Regions from separate parts of the Kocuria sp. CPCC 204721 genome, predicted to be linked through region 3. Evidence: riboswitches for the same ligand, from Rfam matches in the RefSeq annotation. Region 3 holds a riboswitch; each other region holds the start of a gene.
What was found. Region 3 has a riboswitch for S-adenosylmethionine ahead of RF637_RS09655 (MetQ/NlpA family ABC transporter substrate-binding protein). Riboswitches for the same ligand answer to the same signal wherever they lie in the genome.
Positions count from the first base shown of each region.

Region 1: another riboswitch for S-adenosylmethionine. It lies ahead of RF637_RS06695 (hypothetical protein); the one in region 3 lies ahead of RF637_RS09655 (MetQ/NlpA family ABC transporter substrate-binding protein).
Region 2: another riboswitch for S-adenosylmethionine. It lies ahead of RF637_RS11645 (bifunctional o-acetylhomoserine/o-acetylserine sulfhydrylase); the one in region 3 lies ahead of RF637_RS09655 (MetQ/NlpA family ABC transporter substrate-binding protein).
Region 4: another riboswitch for S-adenosylmethionine. It lies ahead of RF637_RS09265 (methylenetetrahydrofolate reductase); the one in region 3 lies ahead of RF637_RS09655 (MetQ/NlpA family ABC transporter substrate-binding protein).

Region 1 is NZ_JAVKPO010000005.1:66,941-70,645, reverse strand. Features, by position in the region: gene RF637_RS06700 (glycosyltransferase family 4 protein) at 1-482, shown strand, start outside; SAM riboswitch class IV at 594-736, shown strand; gene RF637_RS06695 (hypothetical protein) at 757-1,035, shown strand; gene RF637_RS06690 (BCCT family transporter) at 1,150-1,824, opposite strand; gene RF637_RS06685 (hypothetical protein) at 2,091-3,705, opposite strand, start outside.
Region 2 is NZ_JAVKPO010000015.1:29,733-33,437, forward strand. Features, by position in the region: gene RF637_RS11625 (CPBP family intramembrane glutamic endopeptidase) at 1-103, shown strand, start outside; gene RF637_RS11630 (VOC family protein) at 154-792, opposite strand; gene RF637_RS11635 (hypothetical protein) at 1,073-1,474, shown strand; gene RF637_RS11640 (hypothetical protein) at 1,550-1,891, shown strand; SAM riboswitch class IV at 1,856-1,976, shown strand; gene RF637_RS11645 (bifunctional o-acetylhomoserine/o-acetylserine sulfhydrylase) at 2,053-3,441, shown strand; gene RF637_RS11650 (homoserine O-acetyltransferase) at 3,444-3,705, shown strand, end outside.
Region 3 is NZ_JAVKPO010000009.1:74,951-78,655, reverse strand. Features, by position in the region: gene RF637_RS09670 (cation acetate symporter) at 1-144, shown strand, start outside; gene RF637_RS09665 (GlsB/YeaQ/YmgE family stress response membrane protein) at 306-569, shown strand; gene dxr (1-deoxy-D-xylulose-5-phosphate reductoisomerase) at 732-1,991, shown strand; SAM riboswitch class IV at 2,045-2,159, shown strand; gene RF637_RS09655 (MetQ/NlpA family ABC transporter substrate-binding protein) at 2,255-3,139, shown strand; gene RF637_RS09650 (methionine ABC transporter ATP-binding protein) at 3,136-3,705, shown strand, end outside.
Region 4 is NZ_JAVKPO010000008.1:90,012-93,716, reverse strand. Features, by position in the region: gene metE (5-methyltetrahydropteroyltriglutamate--homocysteine S-methyltransferase) at 1-1,368, opposite strand, end outside; gene RF637_RS09265 (methylenetetrahydrofolate reductase) at 1,565-2,554, opposite strand; SAM riboswitch class IV at 2,599-2,715, opposite strand; gene RF637_RS09260 (hypothetical protein) at 2,765-3,034, shown strand; gene RF637_RS09255 (thermonuclease family protein) at 3,158-3,705, opposite strand, start outside.

The sequences.
Region 1 (3,705 bases), on a different contig from region 3:
TGCCGGACACCCGGCTCGTGATCATCGGTTCCGGCCCCGGGAAGGAGTCGCTGCGCTCGGTATTGCCCAACGCGCACTTCGAGGGCTTCCTCACGGGCACCGAACTCGCCACGGCCATGGCGTCGCTGGACGTGTTCGTGCACCCCGGTGAGCACGAGACGTTCTGCCAGACCATCCAGGAAGCCATGGCCTCCGGGGTCCCAGTGGTGGCCGTGGGCCGCGGCGGCCCCCTGGACCTCGTGGACTCTTCGCGTAACGGGTGGCTCTACGCCCCGGGTGACCTGGCCGGGTTGCGCGAGCGCGTCCGGGACCTCGCGGGCGACGACGCCAAACGCCTCGCCTTCGCGCGCACCGCCCACCAGTGCGTGCAGGAGCGCACGTGGGGTGCCGTGTGCGAGCAGTTGCTGGGCCACTACGAGCGCGCTCGCACGGTCACCTCCCGGATGCGCGGTACGCGCGGGGCCGGCCTGCGCACCCCGTGAGAAACGCCGCCGGGTGCCAGATGTTACTCAACAGAAGCTTGATTAAGTTTTGATGACATTCTCGGTCCGCGCCTGGCTGGTCCCCCGAATCCACGGATAGGCTCGAATCAGCTTCACGAGATGCGCCCGCGCAACGACAAGGACGTCACCGCGCGCCCAGAGCTCCAACTCGGCGTACGCCAACCCTCGGTTCAGGGGTGGATTGGATGACGAAGCGGCCGGGGCCACACGTGTGGTTCCGGCAAGCGACCGGAAAAATCAGAGGCCCGACATCATGAACACGACAACCCAGAAATCCCACCCCGACACCCGCGAACAGTGGGTGGACGTCACCGTTCAGGCGGACCCCGCCCGGCACGTGGTGTCCATCACGGGATCGGACGGTCACGAGCACGAGTACTTCGCGGACGACGCCCGTGAGGTCGCACTCGCCGCACAGCACACACGGGGGCGCGGCCAGTGGTGCGCCAAGTACAGCAGACTCCTGGTCCCCGGGGCGTCCCGGGTGACCGGCGGGGTGTCCTTCTACAAGCTGGAGCCCTTGCCCGCGTAGTCCTCGCGAGCACGGTCCCCGCGACCGCGAACTCCACGGTCGGGTGTGGCCCGGGTCCGGACGGACCCGGGCCACACCCATGTTCTCAGCCTGCTCGGTTCTTGGCGGCCGTGCTCACCGGGCGGTCGCGTCCCGGTCCTGGGCGATCAGCTCGGCGGCGCGTTCACCGATCATGAAGACCGTGATCTTCGGGTTCACCGTCACGAGCTCGGATATCACCGAGGCGTCTGCCACGCGCAATCCGCTCACGCCCTTGACGATCGCATCCAGCAGGAACGCCGTGCGCCCGGTGATGAGCACGTACAGCATGAGCCCGATCGCCAGGATGATGTTCAGCTCGGAAAGCCGCCGGGTGCCCTTGTCCACCCCAAAGATGGTCCCGAGCAGCGCCGCGGTGTCCACGGCGTCGCCGGCGGCACCGTGGATCCGGCACCCGATCAGGGGGTAGAGAGCGGAGCGGATGCTCAGCGGCATGCCGAAGCGGTAGGCGAAGTAGCCGAATGCCATGCCCATCAGGGCGTACATGGCCCACCCCGTGAACAGGTTGAACTGGGGTTTCGCGTGGTCCGGGCCCATCTTGATCGTGCCGTGCCTGCTGTCCGCGACCAGGATCACGAACACGATCACGAGAGCGGCCGTGAGGATGTAGAACCACCCCAGCCGGGAGGCGACCCACGCGACCACGCCGCCGATCACGGCGTCGGCGTGCTCGGGTGCCTCCGTGGCCCAGGCGGACGGCGAGACAAGCAGGGTTGCCGCGGCAACGAAGACCCGCCAGTTGACGGGCAACCGGGGTGGCGCAGAGCGAGGGGCCCGGACGGGGCGGGCGGATCCGCGACGGGCGACGAGCCCGGGCGTGGGTGACGGATGGACGAGGAATCGTGTGTGGTCACGTCGGGGATGCGGGTCGGACGTCGGACGACCCGGGGTTGAGGCGCCTTACTACCAGCCGTTAGTCATGGCACGCCACCTCACTGTAGGGGAGGGCCGCGCAGCAGCCGAATGCAGCCGCGCGGCCCCACGAGCACACCCCCCGTTCGCCCGGGGCGGCACTGTCAGCCCAGCAGCTTGGCCACGAGGGCGCTCGCGAACTCCTCGGAGACGTCCCCGTAGTTCAGGGAGAAGTCCTCGTCCACGAGCGTGGGCAGCAGCCCCGAGCACAGCACCGTGGCGCGCGCGTACAGCCCCGGCAGGGCGGCACCGATGGGCACGGAGAGCAACCGCAGCTCGGGATCGTAGCTGACCAACGCCGTGCCGGTGTCCCGCGCCGCGAGGTGCTTGCCGAGCCCCGAGGACACGGGACGGGCGTGACCCGAGACCACGTCCTCCGCGGTGCGGTAGGCGTAGCGCGTCTTGTGGTGGTGGTTGATCCGGTACAGCCCCGCCTGGTTGCGGTCGTCCGTGGCCTCCCACGTGGCGTCCGCGGGCACGAAGCGTTCCGCAACCCCGTTGTACTGCATCTCCTTCAGGGGCAGCCCGGCGACGACCGAGGACAACGGGGGCAGGGTGTCGAGCATGACGGGCCCGGCGTCGTAGACCACGTCGCACAGCCCCTCGGGCAGCAGCTTGCTCAGCGCGTCGAGGTCCACATCCTGGAGCATGGTGGTCGCGTGGTCCTCCGGGGACAGCACCACGACCTCACCACCCTGGGCCCCGACCGCCTGCGTCACGGCGTCCTCTTGGTCGGTCTTCCACCCGCCCGTGAGCAGGATGGAGCCGTCCACGAGCTGGGTCAGGGCCGGGGAGCACACCTGCCAGCGGCGCACCGTCCAGTTCTCGTCCCGGATCACCTCCAGGAAACCGAGGGCCTGCAGGTGACCCACGAACCATTCCTCGAAGCGCTCGGAGTCCTCGAGCTGGCGCGCCACGATGGACAGGCTCGACCGCTTGCCGCCACCCAAGAACGTGAGGATGTCCTTGAACGGCGCCCAGGACCCCGGGTACTCGCCCTCGTCCGGACCGATGAACTGCAGTGCCTCGACCGAACCCGTCTGACCCACCGCCGAGAGCTTGGTGAGCCGGCCGGGGTAGCGCTTGGTGAGCCCGCAGAACTTGCAGCGCCCGAACACCCACGGCGCCTTGGCCTTGGGATCCATGGGGGGCAGGATCACTTTGTGCTTGCCCGTGACCATGCAGGACACGTCGGGGGCCTCGGGCAGCTCGTTGCTGCGCTCGGGGAACATCTGCCCCTCGGCGGACTCCCACCCGGCGACCTCGGGCACGGGGACCTCGTCAACGGTGGCCTCGTGGGGGTCCATGTTGTCGAACGAGCCCTGGACGTACTCGTCCGGGATCTCGTCCCGCGTCACCGCGGTGACGGGCCACAACGGTTCCTCCGCGACGTGGACCATCTCACCGTCGTAGCCCAGGGAGCGTTGAGTGATGTAGTAGGAACTGTCCCGCACGCGGAACTCGAGGCGCTGCTTCACGGTGCGCCCGGAACGCAGCACCAGCGTGTAGTCGTTGGGCTTGAGGTGGCCGTCCTCGCGGGCCAGTTCCGTACCGCCCAGGCTCACCTGGAACGGTGGCACCCGGGGTGCGGTGAGCTTGGTGCTCATGAGCTTGAACGAGTGCGGGTTGCGCCACTCGCACTCCACGGACAGGGGGTCGTCGCTGTCGGACGTGACGGTCAACTGCGGGGGCCGCAGGGCCGAGAACCGGTCCACGTCC
Region 2 (3,705 bases), on a different contig from region 3:
CGTGTGGCTCTACCGCCGCGGCGGTCGACTCATGCCGCTGCTGATCGCCCACGCCCTCCTGGACACCGTGGGCTTCCTGGCCCCGCAACTGCTCGCGGGCTGATGCCGGAGACCGGTGGAGCGGCGTCGTCGGCCGCACCGAAGGGAACCAGATCAAATGGTGACGGTGCCGTCCGGGGTGTCGAACGAGACGGCCATGACCCCGGGGGTGCCGTTGGGGGCGCACCAGGTGACGTCCAGCGAGCCCAGGACGTCCTCCACGGGACCGCCGAGCCACTCCGTGACGCGGTCGGGGGAGCCGGCGATCTCCATCCCGCTCAACCGGACGTCCGTGATCCGCGCCTGGGACGGGTGCATCTCGTCCTCGGAATCGAAGTGCACCATGAACGGCAACTGCGGGTCGGAGATCAAACCCTTCACGCCGATCTGATGCCATTCGAGCTGCCGACCGTCGGGGAACAACCGGCCACCGGGCACGGAGGGGCGGCCCAGCTTGGCCTCGAAGGGCGCGAGGTCGGGGACCTCCACGACCCAGCCGAGCCAGCCGCCGCCGGCGTCGGAACGGGCACGGACGGCCTGACCGAACGGCGCCTTCTCCGCGGCGGGGTGCTCGAGCACCGTGACGACCTCCACGTACTGGTGGTCGGTGAGCGGCAGGATCATGTTCCGGGTGCCGAAACGGGGGTGCACACCGCCCTTGACCGGTTCGATCCCCAACCGGTTCGCGATGCGTTCGGTGGTGGCCTCGAGGCCGTCGGGCTGAGCCGCGAAGGAAACGTGATCCAAGTTCATGACGCCATGGTGGCACCGGCCACACGGGCCACCAAATCGAGCGCGAGCCCGGCGAGTGTGTGACCTGCGCCGCCCGGTCCGGTGGGCAGGGCCGGCTCTCCGCACCTCCCGAGACCTGACATCGGGACGGCTGATCCGGGCGGGGACTGTGTTGGTCCAGGTCAACGAGACGCGCGTCTCAGAGGCTGGAGTCCGCAGCATCAGCCGGGGAGTCTCCGACCGGGCCCTCGCTATGTGACCTGAGACCGATATCGATCCCGATCACTACGAGGTGGTTCCCGTGTCCGCAAATGCCGTCGGTTTCACACTCCTGATCCTCCGAGTCGCCCTGCTCCTGGGGAAGTTCGTGCACGTCAAGGTGGGTTGGGTCCAGAGCCTGTTCCTGCCGAGCTCCATCATCGGCGGCGCGATCCTCCTGCTCCTGGGCCCGCAGGTGCTGGGCCGCTTCGACGGGCCGTGGGGCGAGAACGGCCTGTTCCGCAGCGACGAGTACTACCCCGCCGGCACCATGACCAGCCGCCCGTCCTCCGTGGAACCGTTCTCCCTGCACATGTCCATCGCGGCCGTGGCTGGCGGCGTTCACCATCCTGGCGGTGGTCGGCATCGCGTTCAACGTGGCCATTTTCCTGTGGTTGGCACCCCACATCATCGGTCGCTACTAATTCGGGCGCGGTATCGGTGACTTCCGCCAGTCCATGGGTGTGACCGCCACCGGGCTGATCCTCATGCGCGTGGTGGGCCCGGAGGCCAAGACCCGGTGTTCGAGGCGTTCGGTTACAAGCAGCTGGTGTTCGAACCGTTCTTCGGGGGCGGGTTGGTCACGGTGCTGGCCATCCCCGTCATCTACCTGACCGGCGTGCGGCCGTTGTTCTTCGTGATGCTCGCGGTGTTCGTGATCGCGGTGCTCACGGGTCTGTTCTACGTCCATCCACGTGAGATGAAGGACCGGGAACTGCACACCCGGGAGATGGAACAGCAGGAACGAGCGGCCACTGACCCCGAGCCCGCTCGCAGCGTCCCCGGCTTGACTCCCGCCCCGCCGGGTTCGGACAATGAGGTAATAGGTCACGAGAGTCAGCGCGAAGCCCCAGCTAGCTGACCGGCAACCCTCCCTTCCGCGGTGGGGTGCCCTGGGTGAGGACCTGGCCGTGGCGTCGACCGACGTCATGCGGCAAGCGCGGGTCGTTGGTGCCCGGTCACAGCACGGGCACCGTGCGGATCGCCACCGGACCCCTGATCCCTCCGAGAAGGAGTACGGCCATGAGCACCGCTCCCACCCCCGACAATCCCCAGGGCTGGTCGTTCGAAACCCGACAGATCCACGCGGGCCAGAACCCCGACCCTGTGACCGGGTCGCGCGCCCTGCCGATCCACCAGACCACGTCCTTCGTGTTCCCGGACGCCCGCACGGCGGCGGCCCGGTTCGCGCTCGAGGAGATGGGCCCCATCTACTCGCGCCTGACCAACCCCACCACGGAGGTCGTGGAGAACCGGGTCGCGTCCCTCGAGGGCGGCGTGGGGGCCCTGATGGTCTCCTCCGGACAGGCCGCGGCCACGCTCGCGATCCTCAACCTGGGCGGCGCCGGAACCCACGTGGTGGCCAGCCCGTCCCTGTACGGCGGGTCGTACAACCTGCTCAAGCACACGCTGCCGCGCATGGGCGTGGAGACCACGTTCGTCTCGGACCCGGACAATCCCGCGCAGTGGCGGGACGCGGTGCGCGAGAACACCGTGGCGTTCTTCGGTGAATCCATCCCGAACCCCCGCAACGACGTGCTCGACATCGAGACGATCGCCGGGATCGCCCACGAGGCGGGTGTCCCGCTCATCGTGGACAACACGATCGCCACGCCCTACTTGGTGCGGCCCATCGAGTGGGGCGCGGACATCGTGCTGCACTCGGCCACCAAGTTCCTGGGCGGCCACGGCACGGCGATCGGCGGGTTCATCGTGGACACCGGAGCGTTCGACTACTCGCGGGACCCCGAGCGCTTCCCCGGTTTCAACCAACCGGACGAGACGTACAACGGGCTCGTCTACGCCCGCGATCTCGGTGCGGACGGGGCCTTCGGCGTCAACCTCTCGTACATCCTCAAAGCGCGCGTGCAGTTGCTGCGTGATCTGGGGACCTCGATCTCTCCGTTCAACGCGTTCTTGATCGAGCAGGGCATCGAGACGCTGTCGTTGCGCATGGAACGTCACGTGGCCAACGCGCAGAAGGTCGCCGAGTGGCTCGAGGCCCGCCCCGAGGTGCGCTCGGTGTCCTACGCCGGTCTCGAGTCCTCGCGCTGGCACGACCGCGCCCTGAAGTACGCGCCCAACGGTGCCGGGTCGGTGCTCGGTTTCGTGCTCGACGGCGGCCGGGACGCCGGTGTCGCGTTCGTGGACGCCCTGAGCCTGCACTCCAACGTGGCGAACATCGGTGACGTGCGCTCGCTCGTGATTCACCCCGCCTCCACGACGCACGCCCAGCTCAAGGACGAGGAGCAGCTCGCGGCCGGCGTGGAACCGGGATTCGTGCGGCTGTCCGTGGGTGTCGAGGGCATCGACGACATCCTCGCGGACCTCGAGTCCGGATTCGCCGCGGTGGGTGCGCGCGGCGACGCTGCCGGTGACGCGGCGTCGTCGGCGGAGGACACGGGGAACTGACCATGACGGTCGTGGGCAACGGGCCGCGCACGCGGCGCGACGGCGTCGTACGGCGGGCCGAACTCGGCGAGCTCGTGCTCGAGTCCCGGTTCCGGCTGCCGGACGTGCACCTCGCGTACGAGACGTGGGGCGAGCTCGCGGCGGACGGTTCCAACGCGGTGCTGATCGAGCACGCGCTCACGGGTGACACGCACGTGGCGCGCGGTGGCGCGGGACACGAGGACGCCGCGAGCGCTCCCGAGGGCGCGGCCGCCGCGGCGGACG
Region 3 (3,705 bases):
GGCATCATCTCGATCCCGGCGTCCTTCCTGCTCGGTTTCCTGGGCTCGCTCAGCGAGCGCCGGCCGGAGGACCCGCGCAAGCAGTCCGAGATGGAAGTGCGTTCCCTCACGGGAGTGGGAGCGGAGAAGGCCGTCTCGCACTGACCCGGTTCACCGCCCCTTGACACGGCCGCCGTGTCCGGTTTCATCCGGACGCGGCGGCCCGTGTAGCGTTGGTGTCTGGTACTACACTGTGAACCAGTTCGCTGACCACGTGCGGTTGCGGAACACCGCAAACGCGCACAACGAGAACCAGAGGTGGAGAAATGGGCATCATTAGCTGGATCATCCTCGGTCTGATCGCCGGCGCGCTCGCCAAGCTGATCCTTCCGGGCAAGCAGGGTGGCGGGATCATCGTCACCATCATCCTCGGCATCGTGGGGGCCTTCCTGGGCGGCTGGCTGGGTAGCTTCATCCCCGGCCTGAGCGACGGGATCAACAGCTTCAGCATCGGCACGATCATCACGTCCGTGATCGGCGCGATCATCGTGCTGCTCATCTACGGCGCCGTCGTCGGCCGCCGTCGCTGAATCACCCGCGGGTCCTGAACGGGACTTCCACACAAAGGCGTCACCTCCGGGTGGCGCCCTTGTCGTATCTCCCGTGTCGTGCGTCCGGAGTCGTGTGCTCGGTGTCGTGCGTGCGGGGTCCGGCGCTCACGCGATACTGGGGTCATGACTTCCTCCACCGGCATGACCCCCGATCTCGACTCCGCCACCCGGCAGGCCCCCCGGCGCCTCGTGATCCTGGGGTCCACGGGATCCATCGGGACGCAGGCGCTCGACGTCGTGTCCGAGGCCGCGGGGCTGCGCCGGCCCGTCTCGGATGCCACCCACGAGCCCTTCGAGGTCGTGGCGCTCGCCGCGGGCGCGGGTCACCTCGAGCTGCTCGCTCAGCAGGCCGTGACGTTCGGCGTCCGTGCGGTGGGCACGAGCGGTACGGCGGACGACGCCGCCCGGTTGCGTGAGCTGATCGCGGACCGGTCACGCGCGGCGTCGTCGGCGGCGCCCGAGGTCCTGTACGGGCCGGACGCTGCAACCCGGATCGCGCAGTGGGAGGGTTCGGACCTCGTGCTGAACGGGATCACCGGGAGCATCGGGCTCGCACCCACCCTGGCGGCGCTGGGAGCGGGTCGGCGGGTGGCGCTCGCGAACAAGGAGTCCCTGATCGCGGGCGGTCCGCTCGTGTTGCGCGCCGCGGCGGACACGGGCCTCGAGGACGCGCTGATCCCCGTGGACTCCGAACACTCGGCGATCGCCCAGGCCCTGCGCTCCGGGACGGCCTCCGAGGTGCGCCGGCTCGTGCTCACGGCGTCCGGCGGACCGTTCCGCGGCATGACGCGCGAGCAGCTCACGCGCGTGACACCCGAACAGGCCCTGCAGCACCCCACGTGGGACATGGGGGTCATGGTCACCACGAACTCCGCGACCATGGTCAACAAGGCACTGGAGGTGCTCGAGGCGAGCCTACTGTTCGACGTCCCCCTGGACCGGATCGACGTCACGGTGCATCCGCAATCGGTCGTGCACTCCATGGTGGAGTTCGTGGACGGATCCACCCTGGCGCAGGCGTCCCCGCCGGACATGCGCCTGCCCATCGCGCTCGGAATCGGCTGGCCCCACCGCGTGACCGGTGCCGCCGCGGGGTGCGACTGGACCCGGGCCGCACAGTGGACGTTCGAACCGCTCGATTCGCAGGTGTTCCCCGCCGTGGAGCTCATGAAGCACGCGGGTTCGCGCGGCGGGACGTGGCCCGCGGTGTTCAACGCCGCCAACGAGCAGGCCGTGCACGCGTTCCACCGCGGGGCGCTCGGCTTCACGCAGATCGTGGACATGGTCGAGCGTGTGCTGGAGGATCACGACGGCGTCACGCGGCCCACCCTTGAGGACGTCCTGGGGGCGGAGGAGTGGGCCCGGGCCCGCGCGGACGAACGTATCGCCGGGATGGCATAGGGCCCTTCCGGCGGTCGTCGGCCCATGGCAGGGCCATGCTAGAATTCCGGGTGGATGACGAGATCCGGCGCGTAGCTCTGGCTGGCCGGACGGCAACCCTCTCCCGTAGCGGGGTGCCCCAGATGACCATCCGGTCGCGGTTGCAACAGATCACGGCAAGTGCGGTTCCCCGGAAATCAGCACGTACCCGTCCCTGTGCCCTCATCCAGGGGGGACTGTTCGCCCCGCGAGTCCCCGTCACAGACCCCTGGAAAGGCATGATCATGCGAACCAAGCGTTTGATTCCCGTCGTGTTGGCCACCACCCTGGGCCTCACCCTCACCGCGTGCGGCGGCGGCTCCGAAAACTCGGACCCGGCCGCGGACGGCAAGATCACCGTCGGGATCGTGGGCTCGACCCCTGTGCAGGAAGCGTTGAAGCAGGTCGCCGCGGACAACGACATCACGGTCGAGTACGTGGACTTCAGTGACTACAGCCAGCCGAACCCCGCTCTGAAGAGCGGTGACATCGACATGAACTGGTTCCAGCACATCGCGTACCTCGCCGATTACAACAACAACGCCGGGGACACCATCACTCCCGTGGGCTCCACGTCCATCTTCCCGCTGGGGCTGTACTCCAAGAGCGTGAAATCCGTGGGTGACTTCAAGCAGGGTGACGAGATCGCCGTGCCGAACGACTCGATCAACCTGTCCCGCGCCCTGAACCTCTTGCACCAGCAGGGTCTCGTGGAGTTCACCAAGGACACGATCGCCCCCACCGAGCAGGACATCGACACCGCCAAGTCCAAGGTCACGGTCCGCCCGGTCTCCGCCGAGCAGACCGTGCTGTCCATGGACTCCGTGGCCGCCTCCGTGGTCAACAACGACTTCCTGGACCGCGCGAACATCGATCCCAAGTCCGCGCTGGCTCAGGACGATCCCACCGCGGACAGCGCCAAGGTGTACGACAACCTCTTCGCCGCGACCGAGGCGAACGCGGACAACGAGACCCTGAAGAAGGTCGCGAGCTTCTACTACGACGACAAGGTCCAGGACGCGGAGAAGACCGAGACCAAGGGCACCGCGGTGCCCACCAAGGTGGATCAGCAGGAGCTCAAGGACTTGCTGGCCCGCTACTCGCAGGACCTCAAGGAGCAGACCAAGTGAGCCCGTCCGCCACGGCGGACACCCTGGTCAGTTTCCGGGACGTGAGCAAGGTCTTCGTCACGGGGTCCAAACGCCGCCCGCGCACCGTGACCGCGGTGGACTCCGTGGACCTGGACATCCGCCGCGGTGAGATCTTCGCGGTGATCGGCTACTCGGGGGCGGGCAAATCCACCCTCGTGCGGCTGATCAACGGCCTGGAACCCATCTCGTCCGGGACGCTCGAGGTCGCCGGTAACCGTGTGGACGGGCGCAGCGAATCCCAGCTGGCGCCCATCCGCCGCAAGATCGGGATGATCTTCCAGCAGTTCAACCTGTTCACGTCACGCACAGTGGCGGGCAACATCGATTACCCGCTCAAGCGTGCCGGGTGGAAGCCCGAGGAACGCAAGGCGCGGGTCGCGGAACTGTTGGAGTTCGTGGGCTTGACCGAGCGCGCCGGGAACTACCCCGAGCAGCTCTCGGGTGGTCAGAAGCAGCGCGTGGGGATCGCCCGCGCGCTCGCGAGCAATCCCGAACTGCTGCTCGCGGACGAGTCCACCTCGGCGTTGGACCCGGAGACCACCCAG
Region 4 (3,705 bases), on a different contig from region 3:
GGTGGGCAGCACGGGCAAGCGCAGACGTTCGCGCTGGGCAGCGCGGCGCTGTTCGGCGTCCGCGCGCTGGCGGTCCGCGTCCTGCACCGCGGCGGTGCGCTCGCGGATCTCGGCCTTGTGAGTTGCCGGGTGCTCGGCGCGGGCCGCGCGGATCGTGGCGTCCTCGTCCAGGGTGTCCCGGATGGCATCCCAGCCGTGCTCGACGCCGCGCGCGAGCCCGACCACCTCGGTCACCTTCTGGTCCGCGAACGCGACCCAGCTGGTGACGTCCGGATCCAGTGCGGTCTCGCGGGCGACGTCGTGCGGGACGTGCAGCAGCGGCGTCGCGGTGCCCACGGCCACCGGCCCGCGGGCCGCGGCGCGCAGCCGGTCCAGGGTCTCGACGGCGCGCGCGAGGTCGGTGCGCCACACGGTGCGTCCGCCCACGACGCCGCCCACGACGGGGCGTTCGCCCCATGCCTCGAGTGCCTTCTTGCCGGGGACGTCCCCGCGGTCGAGGTCGATGGCCAGGGCGTCGACGTTCGTGTGGGCCAGGGCGAGCTGGGCGTCCTCGCCAGCATCGCCGTAGCCCACGGTCACGAGGATCGCGGGGCGCTGTTGCTCGTTCGAAAGTTGGGTGTAGGCGCTCTCGAGGGCGGCCACGAGTTCGGTGCGTTCCACGCTCCACCCGTCCGCGGCGAGGGCCGGCTCGTCGAGTTGCACCCATTCGACGCCGGCCTCAGCCAGGGCTCGCAGGATCGCGGCGTATTCGGCCACGACGTCGTCGAGGCGCTGCAGGGGGTGACTTGCGACGGCATCGGTGGTCTCGGGGCGTGAGAGCAAGAGCAGGCTCACGGGGCCCACGAGGACCGGGCGGGTGGTGATCCCGGTGGTCCCGAGGGTCGTCCGGTAGCGGGACACGAGGCTCTCGGGGTTCGCACGCAACGGGGTGTCCGGGCCGATCTCGGGTACGTAGTAGTGGTAGTTGGTGTCGAACCACTTGGTCATCTCGAGCGGCTCCAACCGATCGGTGCCGCGGGACAACGCCGTGATCAGCTCGATCCCGCGGGGCGTGTCCGGGGCGGCGGGCTCGTAGCCGTCCGCGATAAACCGCGCGGGAACCGCGCCCAGCGCCAGGGACGTGTCCAGGACGTGGTCCACCGCGAACCCCTCGGACGGCACCGCGTGATCCGTGGTGAGGCCGAGTTCGGACAATCGCGTGGCGGTGCGCTCACGCAACCGGGCGAGGGTGTCCAGCACGGTGGTGGCGGGGTGCTGTTGCGGGTCCTTCCAGTAGGACTCGAGTGCGCGCTTGAGCTCGCGGTCGGGGCCGATGCGGGGGTAGCCCAGGATCGTGGCGGCGGGGAACGGGACGGGCTGGGTGCTCATGGGAACTCCTCGGAGCTGGTGTGGGGTATGGCGGTTAGGGGTGTGATGAACCGCGGCAACGGGTGTGCTCCGGCGCGGCGGGGTAAGGGGAACGTCACCGTGGGTGGTGCCGCTACGAACGGTTTTCGGCCTGCCCGGATGTGGCGGTCGAAGCCAACACGAGCGGTTCACGGGTCGGTCGGGGCTGGTGCGGCGGTCAGGCCGCGGGGCTGCGGCCTCGGTATTCACGAGCGGCATCCCGGACCCGCAGGTGCTCCAGGATGGTCAGCGCCGCCTCGGGGCGGTTGAACGTGTAGAGGTGGAAACCGGCGCAGCCCAGATCCATGAGATCGTCGATCAGGGACAGGGTGGCCGCGACCCCGCGGTGGCGCAGTTCTTCGGGAGTGTCGGCGCGCAGGAACCGGGTGAGGCGTTCCGGGACCCGGACCCCGGTGATCTCGGTCATGCGCTGCAACCGTTGCGGGTTGCTCAGCGGCATGAGCCCGGCGACCACGGGGATGTGGATGCCCTCCGAGCGCGCGCGTTCCAGGAACGTGGCGTAGTCCTCGGGTTCGTAGAGCACCTGCGTGATCGCGTAGTCCGCGCCGGCCTCCTGCTTGTCCCACAGGGACGCGAGATCCGCCTCGAAGTCGCGGCCTCGCGCGGGGGACGGGTAACACGCCACCGACACGGACAGCGGCCGCTGACCCGGGCGGAACCCGGTGCCGAAGCGACGTCGTTCGACGTCCCGGATCAGCTCCACCAGTTGGGAGGCCCGGCCCAGGCCACCCGCGGGGGTCCGCCATTCCCCGGTACCCAGGGGCGGGTCGCCGCGCAGCGCGAGGAGGTCGCGAACGCCGTCGTCCAGCAACTGGTCCACGGCGCGCTCGAGACCCGCGCGGTCCGTGCCACCGCACGTGAAGTGCGCCATGACCGGGGTCTTGGTCGCGCGGCGCAGGTGGCGCAGCGCCTCGCGGGAGACACCGTGATGGCCGGCGTGACCGTGGGTGACGGAGAAGAAATCCGGCCCGGCCTGGGCCATGGCGTCGATGTTGCGCCACACAGTGTCCGGGTCCGCGGTGGGCCGCGGCGGGAACACTTCGAACGAGACGAGCGTGGAGCGGCGCGGGCGCCGGACCAGCCAGGACGTCCCCGTGGGCGGGCCAGTCACGGGCGCGGGTTCTGACGCTGCGAGGGGTGCGGGCATATAAAAAATCCTCCGGCGTTAGGACGCCGGAGGATGAGCTCCGAGCGCCGTACTTGCCGACCACGCGGTTGCGCGGCGGCCGGATCCTCATCTGGGGCACCCCACTACAGCTGGAGGGTTGCCGCCCGGTTAGCCAGAGCTTCGCACCGGGACTCATGATCCTTTGTTACGAGCGAGCGTAGCACAGCCTCGTGACGAGGCCCACGAACGATGACGGAACCGCCGGCCTCCCGCCGCGCTCGTCTTCCCAAGCGGGCTGAATGGACCGCACGGGGGCACCTGGGCCCTGCCGTGGTCATCCTGCCCCACGACGTGCAGGACATGAAGATGCCCGAGTTGGGACCCGAGAACTGGGTCTCGCGCTCGATAGCCGCGGCGCCGGCCGCGGGCGGGTCCGCGTCCTCTCAGGCACCCGCTCCGACGACGACGCCGTCCCCCTTGCGCAGCGCGACCGCCAACCCCGGTCGTCACGAACCCTGAGTTCGGGCCGCCGTGCATCCGGCGGCTCGCCGGTGCACCCGCGTGACGAAAGCGCGGCGAAAAGCAGGGACGCCCACCCGGTCAACCGACCGGGTGGGCGTGCCTTGGCGTGTCATCAGCAACTCAGCATGGGTGCCAGACCTTTCCTCCCGGTTCGTAGCACCGGGGGCCGGTGTAACCGGGATAACCGCCATCACTCTCGGGAGCCGGGGGCACGTGGGGTGCCGCCGGCAGCTGCGGGGCAGCAGGTACCCGGGGCGCGGCCGGTAGCTGAGGTGCCGCGGGCTGCGCGGGGGCGGGGTTGTAGTTGTAGTTCGGTTGCGGAGCGGGATTGGGTTGGGGTGCCGGATCGCCCACGGCGACCTCGTCCTCCACGACCGCGGGAGGCGCCTCGAGCGTCGGCGTGGGAGTGGGCGTGGAGGACGAGGTGGGACTCGGCGTCGCGCTCGGGCTCGCGGTGCTCGGAGTTGTGGTGCCGGGGGATGCGGATTCCCCCGGCGGCGCGCAGTCCTGCTTCGGGTCGAAGAAACCGACCTGCATGGCCTGGGCCACGTTGTACGCGCTGTCCATCTCTCGCCGGTACGTGCTGTTGGCGCCCACGGTCATGGGCGTTGCCAGGCCCGCCTTGACGAGTGCCTGGTTGACGTTCAACCCGTCGTCGTCGCGGGTCA